Stieleria varia: one gene and its partner. The protein of the gene in region 2 binds, or shares a complex with, the protein of the main gene of each other region. Links are inferred from orthologs where the notes say so. Each region holds a gene or a part of one and is shown on either strand. Other genes may lie near its edges.

What was found.
Region 1: the proteins of trxA (region 2) and Pla52nx_RS16755 are in contact, whole or in part, in a crystal structure (PDB 1F6M), measured with the Escherichia coli proteins. The link is inferred for Stieleria varia from one-to-one orthologs.

What each region holds. Positions count from the first base shown.
Region 1 is NZ_CP151726.1:4,981,608-4,986,929, forward strand. What follows is about bases 1,509-4,411. They hold Pla52nx_RS16755 (NAD(P)/FAD-dependent oxidoreductase), read right to left. Parts: upstream 3,543-4,411; coding sequence 2,475-3,542; downstream 1,509-2,474. Other genes in these bases: Pla52nx_RS16750 (hypothetical protein), read left to right, coding at 1,509-2,394; Pla52nx_RS16760 (glycosyltransferase), read right to left, coding at 3,644-4,411. Outside these bases: Pla52nx_RS16745 (Gfo/Idh/MocA family protein), read right to left, coding at 1-1,183; more of Pla52nx_RS16750, read left to right, coding at 1,450-1,508; more of Pla52nx_RS16760, read right to left, coding at 4,412-4,834.
Region 2 is NZ_CP151726.1:6,961,729-6,966,628, reverse strand. What follows is about bases 1,529-4,486. They hold trxA (thioredoxin), read right to left. Parts: upstream 3,194-4,486; coding sequence 2,864-3,193; downstream 1,529-2,863. Other genes in these bases: Pla52nx_RS23365 (sugar phosphate isomerase/epimerase family protein), read right to left, coding at 4,396-4,486; Pla52nx_RS23370 (NUDIX hydrolase), read right to left, coding at 3,620-4,192; Pla52nx_RS23380 (alkaline phosphatase D family protein), read right to left, coding at 1,529-2,669. Outside these bases: Pla52nx_RS23385 (3-keto-disaccharide hydrolase), read right to left, coding at 1-1,018; more of Pla52nx_RS23380, read right to left, coding at 1,143-1,528; more of Pla52nx_RS23365, read right to left, coding at 4,487-4,900. UniProt on the Escherichia coli protein: Participates in various redox reactions through the reversible oxidation of its active center dithiol to a disulfide and catalyzes dithiol-disulfide exchange reactions.

The DNA of each region.
Region 1 (5,322 bases), 2.0 Mb from region 2 along the record:
GCGCGCCGGAGTAATCGAAGTTGCACGTGGTCGTTCCGCCGTTCTTGCAAGCTTCGATCCACTCGCGGTGGTGGCCAATGGAGTTGGCGATGGTTTCCGGTGGCGGCTCCCAGCCCTTGAATTTGTCTCGGGGGAACATGCGATAGTTGCTGTAGTCCGCGAACATATGTCCGTCGGTTCCGACAAACATGACTCCACTGCCGGGAACCTTTTCTCCGGCGACTTCTTTCGGGATGCGATTGCCGTCGTACCAAGTCAGCTTGACCGGCACCATGTTCTCACGTTTGGGGAACTGGTAAGTGACTTGCAAACCCAGCGGGCAGGTTTCCGGATGGACAGCAGGACCTTCTGCAACACAGCTTGTCGGGTGTCGCAGTTTCAATGCCCAGAAGGGCAAGTCCATGTAGTGGCAGCCCATGTCGCCCAGCGTTCCTTGGCCGAAGTCCCACCAGCGTCGCCAGTTGGCCGGATGATAACGACCGGCAACGTAGGGACGCTCGGGTGCCGGGCCAAGCCAAAGGTTCCAGTCGAGTGTCGCTGGTGGTTCTTCACCGCCTTCGGGGCGATCACCGCCGCCCCAACCTTTGCCGACCCACACGTGAACTTCACCGACATCGCCGATCGCGCCCGACTGGATGATTTCGACCACGCGTCGATAGTTATTTCCGGCGTGGATCTGTGTGCCCATTTGCGTGACCACGCCCATCTCCTTCGCGGCCTCGGCGATCTTTCGAGCTTCCGTCACCGTATGCGTCAGTGGTTTTTCACAATAACAGTGCAATCCCGCCTTGATGCCTCGCATGGCCGCAGGAGCGTGGTTGTGATCCGCCGTCGCAACCACGATCGCATCGGCTTTGTCAGATTCCTGGGCGATCATCTCGCGATAGTCGCGGTACGTTCGGGCGTCTGGGAAACTGCTTTTCGCGCGATCCAAATACAACTGGTCCACATCGCACAACGCGACAATGTTTTCTTCTTTGACGCCATCGATGTTCGCCGACGCGCGGTTAGCGGTGCCGACGCAAATGATTTTCAGCAGGCTGTTGGCTGACGTCGACTGCGCGGGGGCAAGCTCCGTCCAGAATCCGCCGGAGACCGAACCGGCTGCAGCCGCTACCGCGGATGCTTTGAGGAACTGTCGACGTCGAGGGTTGTGCGATTGTTTCGGAGTAGGTTTTGTCATTTCAATTGGCGGGGGGAGTGTGGAGAAATGGGGAGGGAGCAACATGCTGGAACGACGAGCGTGCGTCACGCAAGCAGTAGCTTAATCGACCCCGACTGCCCTGTGGGTAGGCGACGCCGGGTGGGCGGGGACCAGATCAAATTAGTTGTTGGTTGCCCGACGATGTCAGGAATTTGCCAGCTAGCCCTCCAAAACGGTATGCCAGCAGGAAAAAACAAACAGATCATCATGTTGTCTTCGCCCGATTTGGCCAGACATTTAGTACCATGCAGGTCTTTCCATTCGACTCTCGTTATCGACGACACTTACCACACATGCAGATCAAGTGCCCCGGCTGTTCCAAGGTTCTCAACATCCCCGACACGGCGGCGGGAAGGGTCGTGCAGTGTCCTTGTGGCAAGCAACTAAGGGCTCCCGGTGGGTCACCTGCGGTAGCGGCTTCGGCACCAGCCGCTCAACCGATGGGAGCCGCACCCGCCCGCGTCGCTCGACCGCAACAGCCGACCGCCCCCATCGGTGGAGGTTTTGGGTTGGACGACGATTTGTTTTCCGAGTTGACCGATACCGATATGAGCGGAATCGCCGCCGTGGCACGACCGGGAGTCCCTCAAAAAGCTGTGGCAGCCGCTCCCAGTGCAATGCTGAAGCAATACGCTGGCGAAGATACCAATGCGAAGAAAGCCCTGAAGCCTGGACAACGCCCTGGAACATTGACCTTCCTCGGAGTCCTCAATATCCTCGGCGCTTTGCTGATGGGTGGCATCATCGCGTTGGTTGTTGGCGTTGCTGCCATGCTGCAAATTGATCCGGCCATCTTACTCGGAGGCATGGCTGACGCGACGATTGCATTTATCGTTGCTACCGTCGTATTTTGGTTCATTCTGCATACTGGCGTCGCCATTTCCTGCTTCGTTCCGTCCTGGTTCACCTGGCAGGTCCTGATCTTCGGTTACGCGTTCATGACGAGCTATCGAGTCTTGGACATCACATGGTCGATCATGACAGAAGGCTTCGTGCTCGGACGATTCTTTCAGATGATGATGTATCTCATTGCATCCATTTGTTTTTGGGCGTACGCCCACCAGGACGAATCACGAAAGTTCTACCAAGTCGGTCCATTAAAGGCGCCGCAGGTGCTCGCGGCGAACATCCTGGGCGTATTGTTCGGCATTGGATTCGGCATCATGCCCTTCTTTCTCACCATTGAGTGAGCACGGCAGACGTGTTGATACCCGAGTCCTCGTGCTCATTCTGAATCTGCGTTGCAGCTTTCGAGAAATTGATCCTACACTCACTCAAGTTCAGCGAGGTAACGTTCCGCGTCCAGTGCTGCCATGCAGCCTGTTCCTGCTGACGTGATGGCTTGTCGATAGTAGTCGTCAGCCACGTCACCGGCTGCGAAGACGCCTGCGGCGCTGGTGTTTGTCCGGAACGCTTTTTTCCATTGAATGTAGCCTTCCGAGTTCATTTCGACGGCACCGTCCAGGAACGCAGTGTTGGGCGTGTGCCCAATGGCGACGAACATGCCGCCCACCGTCAAGTCGCGAATGCTGTCGTCCAACGTGCTCTTCACGCGCAGGTTATTGACCAATTTGCCGTCTCCCTGGACCTCCTCGACCACGGTATTCCAGAGAACTTCGATCTTGGAATGGTTCAACGCGCGATCCTGCATGACTTTGGAAGCGCGCATTTCGTCGCGGCGGATCAGCATGTAGATCGTTGCCGCGTCCTTCAGATTCGCAAGATAGACGGCTTCCTCCACCGCAGAGTCACCGCCGCCGACGACGGCCAGCGGCTTGCTGCGATAGATCGGCAGCGCACCATCGCAGACCGCACAGGCGCTAACGCCTTTGTTCTTGTATTCTTCTTCGCTTGGCAGTCCCAAGTAGTTTGCACGTGCGCCGGTCGCGATGATCACGGTGTGTGCCTCGACTGTGTCGCCGCTGCCTGTGGTCAGTTTGCGGGTGTCGCCGCTGAAATCCACACTCACGATGTCGTCACCGACGACTCGGGTGCCGAAGTTGAGCGCCTGCTGTTTCATCAACTCCATCAACTCGGTGCCTTGAACGGCATAATGCGGCTGGCCGTCTTTTTCGTGCCCGGTCGGAGCGGGAGGCAGATTCCAGTGTCGATCCTTGTCAACCGCCGACTCGATGAACGCACGAACGTTACCTGCCGGAAAGCCTGCGTAATTTTCGACTTCGGTGGTAAATGCCAACTGGCCCAACGGAACCATTTCCGGTCTGACGGTGCCCTCATAGAGCAGCGGATTCAAATTGGCGCGAGCGGCGTAAATGGCTGCTGACCAGCCGGCGGGGCCGCTACCAATGATGATCGTCTTTTCGATTTCGTTGCTCACGCTCTGGGTGACTCCTATAGTCGAACTGCGTTTATTTTCGAATGCGTTGTGCGAATCTGGATCGGAATGGGTTCTGGCCCGAAATTCTGTTTGAGCCAGGATTATAGGGAGCCTTGCAAAGGCTGACACCTGGGCATCAGGCTCTTGTAGTGCGAACGGTAAGACTCGATCATCGAGGGGATGGAGAAATCCGCTCTCACGCGAGCCTGGTTTGCTTCGCCGAGGCGCTCAGCCAATTCCGGATTGTCAAGCAGCGCATCGATCCGCCGCATCATCTCATTGGAGTCGCCCGCAGGAAAACTTTGGTGCTCCTTCGCATGCGACAAAAGTTCGTCACTGCCCTCCACCAGACTGCACACGACTGGGCGGCCAGCCGCCATGGCTTCCAAGATCACGTTCGGCATGCCTTCGTAGTGGCTGGGCAAGACCAACAAGCGAGCCGCTCGCAGGAAAGCTCCAATATCGCTTTGCCAAGGCAATAGTTGGCACCTTTCAGGTCCAACAAGGTCCGCCCATCGTTGCAGGCCGCTGCGCAAGGGTCCATCGCCAATCAGCAGCAACTTGCGCCGACTGCCGATGGGTGCGATGGTATCGATTTGCGACTGCAGCAACTCAATCCCCTTTTGCGGATGAAATCGCCCGACGAAAAGCACGACATCGCTGTCCGCGTCCCAGGACATGACGGAGGGCCAACTGGCGGGCGTTGCAACACTGAATCGTGGAACATCGACGCCGTTGGGGATCACGCGTGTGCGCTCCAGTGAGCAACCAAGATGCGATTGAGCGAAACGGGCAACCGCTCCGCTGACGCAAACCAGTGAATCCATCCTGGATACGGCTCGCCGCTCCAGAAAGCACCTCATGCGGTTTCGCTCGGCTACGCGAAGCCCACCGACGAAACAGGGCATCGGCGACAGGGGAACTACGGATTCGGTATCGTCGGGTAAACCGGCATTCTTGGTTTTGCCGATCGCTCGCAATGCCATCGCGGTCAAGCAGTTTGCGTGGAAGAGAAACGACTGGCAGACATCCGGTGTCGAAACGCTGAGCCAATCAATCAGACGACGACGAGCTTTCCAAAACGCCAAGACGTTGTTCGCATCCGCCGACGTGATTTCGATCCCGCTTTCCAAAATCTTGTCCACCAACCCCGCTTTCTTTCCCGTCGGCAGCGAGCCGATAGAAAACACCCGGACTTGGTCACCTTGCTCGTGCATTCCGCTCGCCAACTCGGCCAGACAACGCTCCGCGCCACCGGCAAAGAGCTCCGTGATAACAAAATCGATTTTCATGATGGGGGAGGATCAAGAACGAGCGGAGCGCTGCCGACCTTACTGTGTATCCAAAGTGGATCACAACATCGTTAAGCGGCTTTTTGCGGTGCTTTGTTTCACATCGAATGCGTATAATGTTGTAAGGACAAGATCGTCATGACCCGCCAGTTGGGGCATGCATGATCGGCACAAATGTCCTGATCGATGAGGGTTTACAACACATGACGTTTTGATGGGATTTTCGAGCCCGGAGCCCGACAACTACGGGCGAATATTGCCGTAGCCACAAGACGCTGATTTTGTGGACAAGGCGGACGTGGCTTTCACCGACCAAACTTTCCCATGGCACCGTCCTGGACGGTACCCCACTGCGAGTCGCCCAAATGATTCACGCCAATCTGTTTACGATCGAAACTGTCCACGGTTTGAAAGAAACTTTTGCGTTGGCTCCCAACGGCAAAGTTATCTCACCGTATTCAAAGCCAGTCCATACGCCTCACGTTTCT
Region 2 (4,900 bases):
CCAGCTTTGCATACTTGGGGTGTTCCGAATCGAGCACTTGTAGTTCGCACATTGCCACATAAGCAGGGTCGCCGTTGAGAGGCGCGCGAATGGCCAGTCCATTGTTGCCGCCGGGTGGCAACATGAACTCGACGCGAGCGACAAAGTCCTTGTATTCGCCGTCGGTCAACAGCGTGCCGCCCTTGCCCTCTTTGCACTGGATCGCGCCCTCGACGACTTCGTAATTCTCGTTGGCACCTTGCCATCCGCTCAAGTCATTGCCGTTGAACAGGCTGTTGAATCCAGAGTTGTTGTGGCTGCTGAGCACCTCGTTGGCTTGTTCGGGCGTCAGTTCGCGAATCGCAATGTTGCGCCAGCGGATTTCTCCGCCGTGGGTTTGCAACTCGATCGGGCCGGATGCGAACAGGGGAGCCGCGCGGTCCCAGTAGTTTTCCATGATCGCATGATCGACGACCATTTTGTCATTGAGCCAAACCGAGGTTCTGGCACCGACTTGCAAGATGCGAAACTTGTTCCACTCGCCAAATGGTTTATCGGCCAGAACGATGGGGTCTTTGCCTGGTGCGCCGGCGCTGTTGTTCCAAAGTCCGCCGCTGCCTTTGTCGGCGCCCAAGTTGAACTTGCCTTCGTCAGTCGAGTCCCAAATCTGAACTTGCGGTGTCGCTTTGAGGTAGATGCCGCTGTCCGCCTTGGCCACGGTTTTGTACTCCAGGACCAATTCATAGTCGCCGTAGTCCTTGGCTGTTGTCAGGTAGGGACCTTTTCCGTCATTGACGAGCTCTCCATTTTCGACCGTCCAATGCTGGTTGGCTTCGTCCATCCATTTTTCGACTTGAGCGTTGCGTTCGTCCTCCGGCATCTCCGCGAGTTTGACGGGGCTGAAGTGTGGACGTGCGGTCCAGCCTTGCAGGTCAGTGCCGTTGAAGATTTCGGTGGAGCCCGTGGGTGCTTCGGCGGCGGCGAACGACGCCATCAGTGTGAGAGCGAGCGTGATGGAAAGGAGTCTTGGTGTTTTCATGATGAATGGGGATCGAGGTGGGATGGTTTCAGGAAGGGTGGAGAGAGAAAGCACAGCAGTATAACCCGATCCAGGCGACACATGGTTCTGCTGGTGTACCGGCTTGGGGACGCGCGGACTTTCGTCACCGGATCACGTTTTCGCCTGCGTTTTCTTTTTGGTGGATCGTCACGGGCCAGCCGGGAAACTGGTTCTCAGGCTTGCCGTCGGTGGGATCGACCAAGAATCGAAAGGCGTCCAGCGTGTACGTTTTGGCGTCTGTGTCGATCGTCACCAAGCCAAAGCCGCTGCCCTTTTGGTGGGCCTTGTCGTATCGATTCTTTGCGGTGCCGACTTCGGGGTTGCCCACCGCGTACACGTAAACTTTGTTGCCCAGCCCATCGAGGTATTCACCCGTGTGGGGCAGTCCGTGTTTCGGGCGATGCTCGTGCGGCATGCCGACTTCGTCTGGTCGCCACCAGCGAGGATACCCGGCGGCGATCGCCGGTGTGCAAAACGACCAATTGGAATCGCGTTGTTTGTCGACGCCGTACTGAGTCAGTGAGGTCAAGTGTTGATCGCCATTGATGTGCAGGGGCATGGCGGGGCGCACGATTCGGATCGCATGGTTGCGTGGTGTCTGCGGCCAGCCGCCCGAGTCGAGGTCGGCGACAAGGTATCCGTTGTAGCCACCGTGATGGGTTGCCACACCGGCGAAAACGGTTTGACTCAATAAGACCTTCATCGTGTGGCCTCGCCAGTCGGACGCCCATTGACGCAAGAATTCTTCTTGACGTTCGCCCAACAGAATCAAACCCGGCTTGTCGAGTTTATACGGATCGATATCGCGATCGGTGAGGTGGTCGGCACGTCCGCTGCCGGTGTCCACCATCTGCGGACCACTCTTGAACTGTCGATCAGCGATGATGGCAAAGCTAACGTCGCCGTAAACCATGTCTCCGTAGTAAACGCTGATGTCTTGGAGGACGGGATTGGGATCGGCAAAGTCGGGATGGTGGGCGCAGTTGGTTTTGTGGACCGCGTTGACCATGCGAGCCGGCTCGATGTAGCCGCCGTTGGACGACGCACCGCCGGTCTTGATGTCCATCGGCTTACCGCCTTCGCCCCAAATGTTTCCTTGAAAGACATCGTGGTCGTCGGGCAAGCACAGAGTCGGTCGATCCTGCATCGCTTCGCGAAACGCCCAGCCGAACTGATAGTACTTGCGGAGGTAGTTCAAGATCGCGCGGTCGGCCGGCTCACGGATGATGCCGTATCCGCCGTGTCCTTCGTAGAGTTGGTCGCCGGAGAAGTACAACATGTCCGGATCAAGTTTGACCAAGTTGTTTGCAACCGGTTCGTACGGAAACGCGTAGTCGTTTTGGCAAGTTAACGCGCCCAGACGCAGAGGTCGTCCCGTTGGGTTGGCTTTGACCTTGCCCGTCCAGATCGATTCGGTGACCACGCCGCTGGGGTGAGTCTCTCGATAGACCAGCATGTAGGGCGTTTCGGTTTTTTCGTCCCAGTTGGGGATGCGAAAGGTTGCCGTCCATGCGTCGCCGTCCAACGTCGCGATGCCAAGTGATTTCCAGTCGCTGTCTTTCTGGATGTACAGTTCGATGTCGTGGTTGTCTTTTTCGCCAAGTGGTCCGGTCAGCGCGGACATCTTCATCGGTTTTGAGTGCGACACGACGTGGAAACGGCTGACTCATGAGTTTCTCCGGTCAAGGTGGGGCGATTAGGGGAGAGTCATTGTAACTGACACACAGGAGTGACTCGTTTCCCGTTCGCCGACAGCATGTGGCGCATAAAAAACGCCGACGCGAGGTCGGCGTTTTTCGTTGGTTGGCTGAGCGGGGTCGCTGATCAGACGGCGGCCGAGTCCAGGGCTTCTTGCAGGGCCGCCTTGGGGCGGACGCCGACGAAGCTCTCGGTGACTTCGCCGTTCTTGAACAACAGCAGCGTCGGGATGCTGCTGATGCCGAACTGTTGCGCCACGCCAGGGTTGTCGTCGATGTTCAACTTGCCGATCTTGGCAGACGGATTCTCGCCAGCCAATTCATCGATCATGGGAGCGATCTGGCGGCAAGGTCCGCACCAGGGTGCCCAGAAATCGACCAGCACCGCGCCGTCTGACTGCAGGACTTCGGCGTCAAAGTTGTCGTCGGTAAATTCTTTCACGGCATCTGAGGCCATTGCGTTCTTCCTTCGCTCGGGAACAGGTGGGAATGGCCGGTGCTCAGTTGCGGTGGCCAAGTTGGTTTGAAAATCGATATCGGGAGATTATGTGGTAATTACAGCCGAGGATGTCGATTTGGTGCGTGACGGATTTGCTGTGAGCCGATGGCGCTAGCCACGGGCATTGAACGGGGTTGGGTCGTCACCATAAAGCCCGCGGCTAGTGGCCTGTTGATTTAATCGAAATTGGGAACGCAAGGTTGAGCCGTGGGCCGTAAGGCACCGGGCAATGCGGTAGGCCCGGCCGCTTACGCGTCGCGGCTCACTAAATCAACAGCCCGCTAGCGCTGTCGGCTCACTAAAACGTCGATGTCTGCCGTAATCTCTCGTGAATTGTAGGAGTGCGGTGCCTGATGTCAATTTGGCACCGGAAACCACGCAAACCTAATCGGCTTGACATTGAAGCAAACATTGGGCCAATTCGTCCAGGATCATCGCCGTTGCACCCCAAATCCGATGGGGTCCGACGGAAATGACCGGGATCGAGAAATGAAATCCCAAAACGGTGTTTACGGGTTCGTTTTGCGTCGACACGGCTCGGACTCTGCGTCTGCGTCGAATGGTTTTTCTGTTTTCGCGGTTGACCAAAGCTGCCAACGGCACTTCCATGACCTGGGCGACCTCTAACGGGTTCGGCCTCCAATCCGATTCGGGCGTTTTCAGGATCGCAACTTGCGGTTGAACCAAGTGGTCACTGCCAAAAACGTACTGGGTCGACAGCGTTCCCAGCCATTGTTGCGTCAGGGGCGGCAGCCCTAATTCCTCCAAATACTCCCGCTCGGCTGCTTGCTGCGGAGTTTCGCCCGGCTCGATCCGGCCGCCCGGCAAGCTGATTTGGCCTCCGTGATGGACCATCGTCGGCGGCCTGAGCGTCAGCGGGATTACCCATCGACCGGCGTGATCTGGTTGGCGTGATTGATACAGGGCCACCAGCACGGCGGCCATCCGCGATTGCATGCGAGCGGGGCCTCGATGCCTACCGTATGCCAGCCCAGGGCTCAGCGGTGATCGAGCAGGAGTTGGGGCCGGTGATCGAGTTGGTGATCGAGTTGGTGATCGGGCGGATTTTGAAACATGCTGGCCCAAGATCACTTGGAGCCGCTGGGGGTGAAATTGAAAGTCCGTCGGACCGTCGCTGCATTCGTCCGGGGGGATATTGGTCACACAAGTGTTTCGAGCAAGCGGCGTAATTTGCGAAGCTCCACGCGATGATCCAGGTCTTCCAGCGGCGACATGTGAACGGTCAACGCGCGGGTGTACTTGTCTCGCTCCAGTTGCGTGACCAGTTTTCCATAGTCGACTTCGCCCTGTCCCACGCTGACTTGGAATGCATCGGGACGCGTGTCGCGCAAGTGCACGTTACAGACGAACTTGAGGATCTTGTCCAGACTCTTGTTCTTTGCCGGGCCGGCCACGTAGACGCTTGGGTCCAGCGTGATGCCCAAGCCGTCGACGTTGTTGCACAGCACCATCAGGGTATCGGGGTCTTCGCTCAAGCAACCCAGTTGGCACTTCACCGATACGCGGACGCCTTCGCTCTCGCCCAGCTCGACGAGCTTTTGCAAATGCTCGACTTCCTCGTTGAACGGCGTGCCCAGTTCCGCCGATGGCACCGTCAGCGTCACGACTTTGGTGGCCTTGGCGATTCGGCACATCGACAAAAAC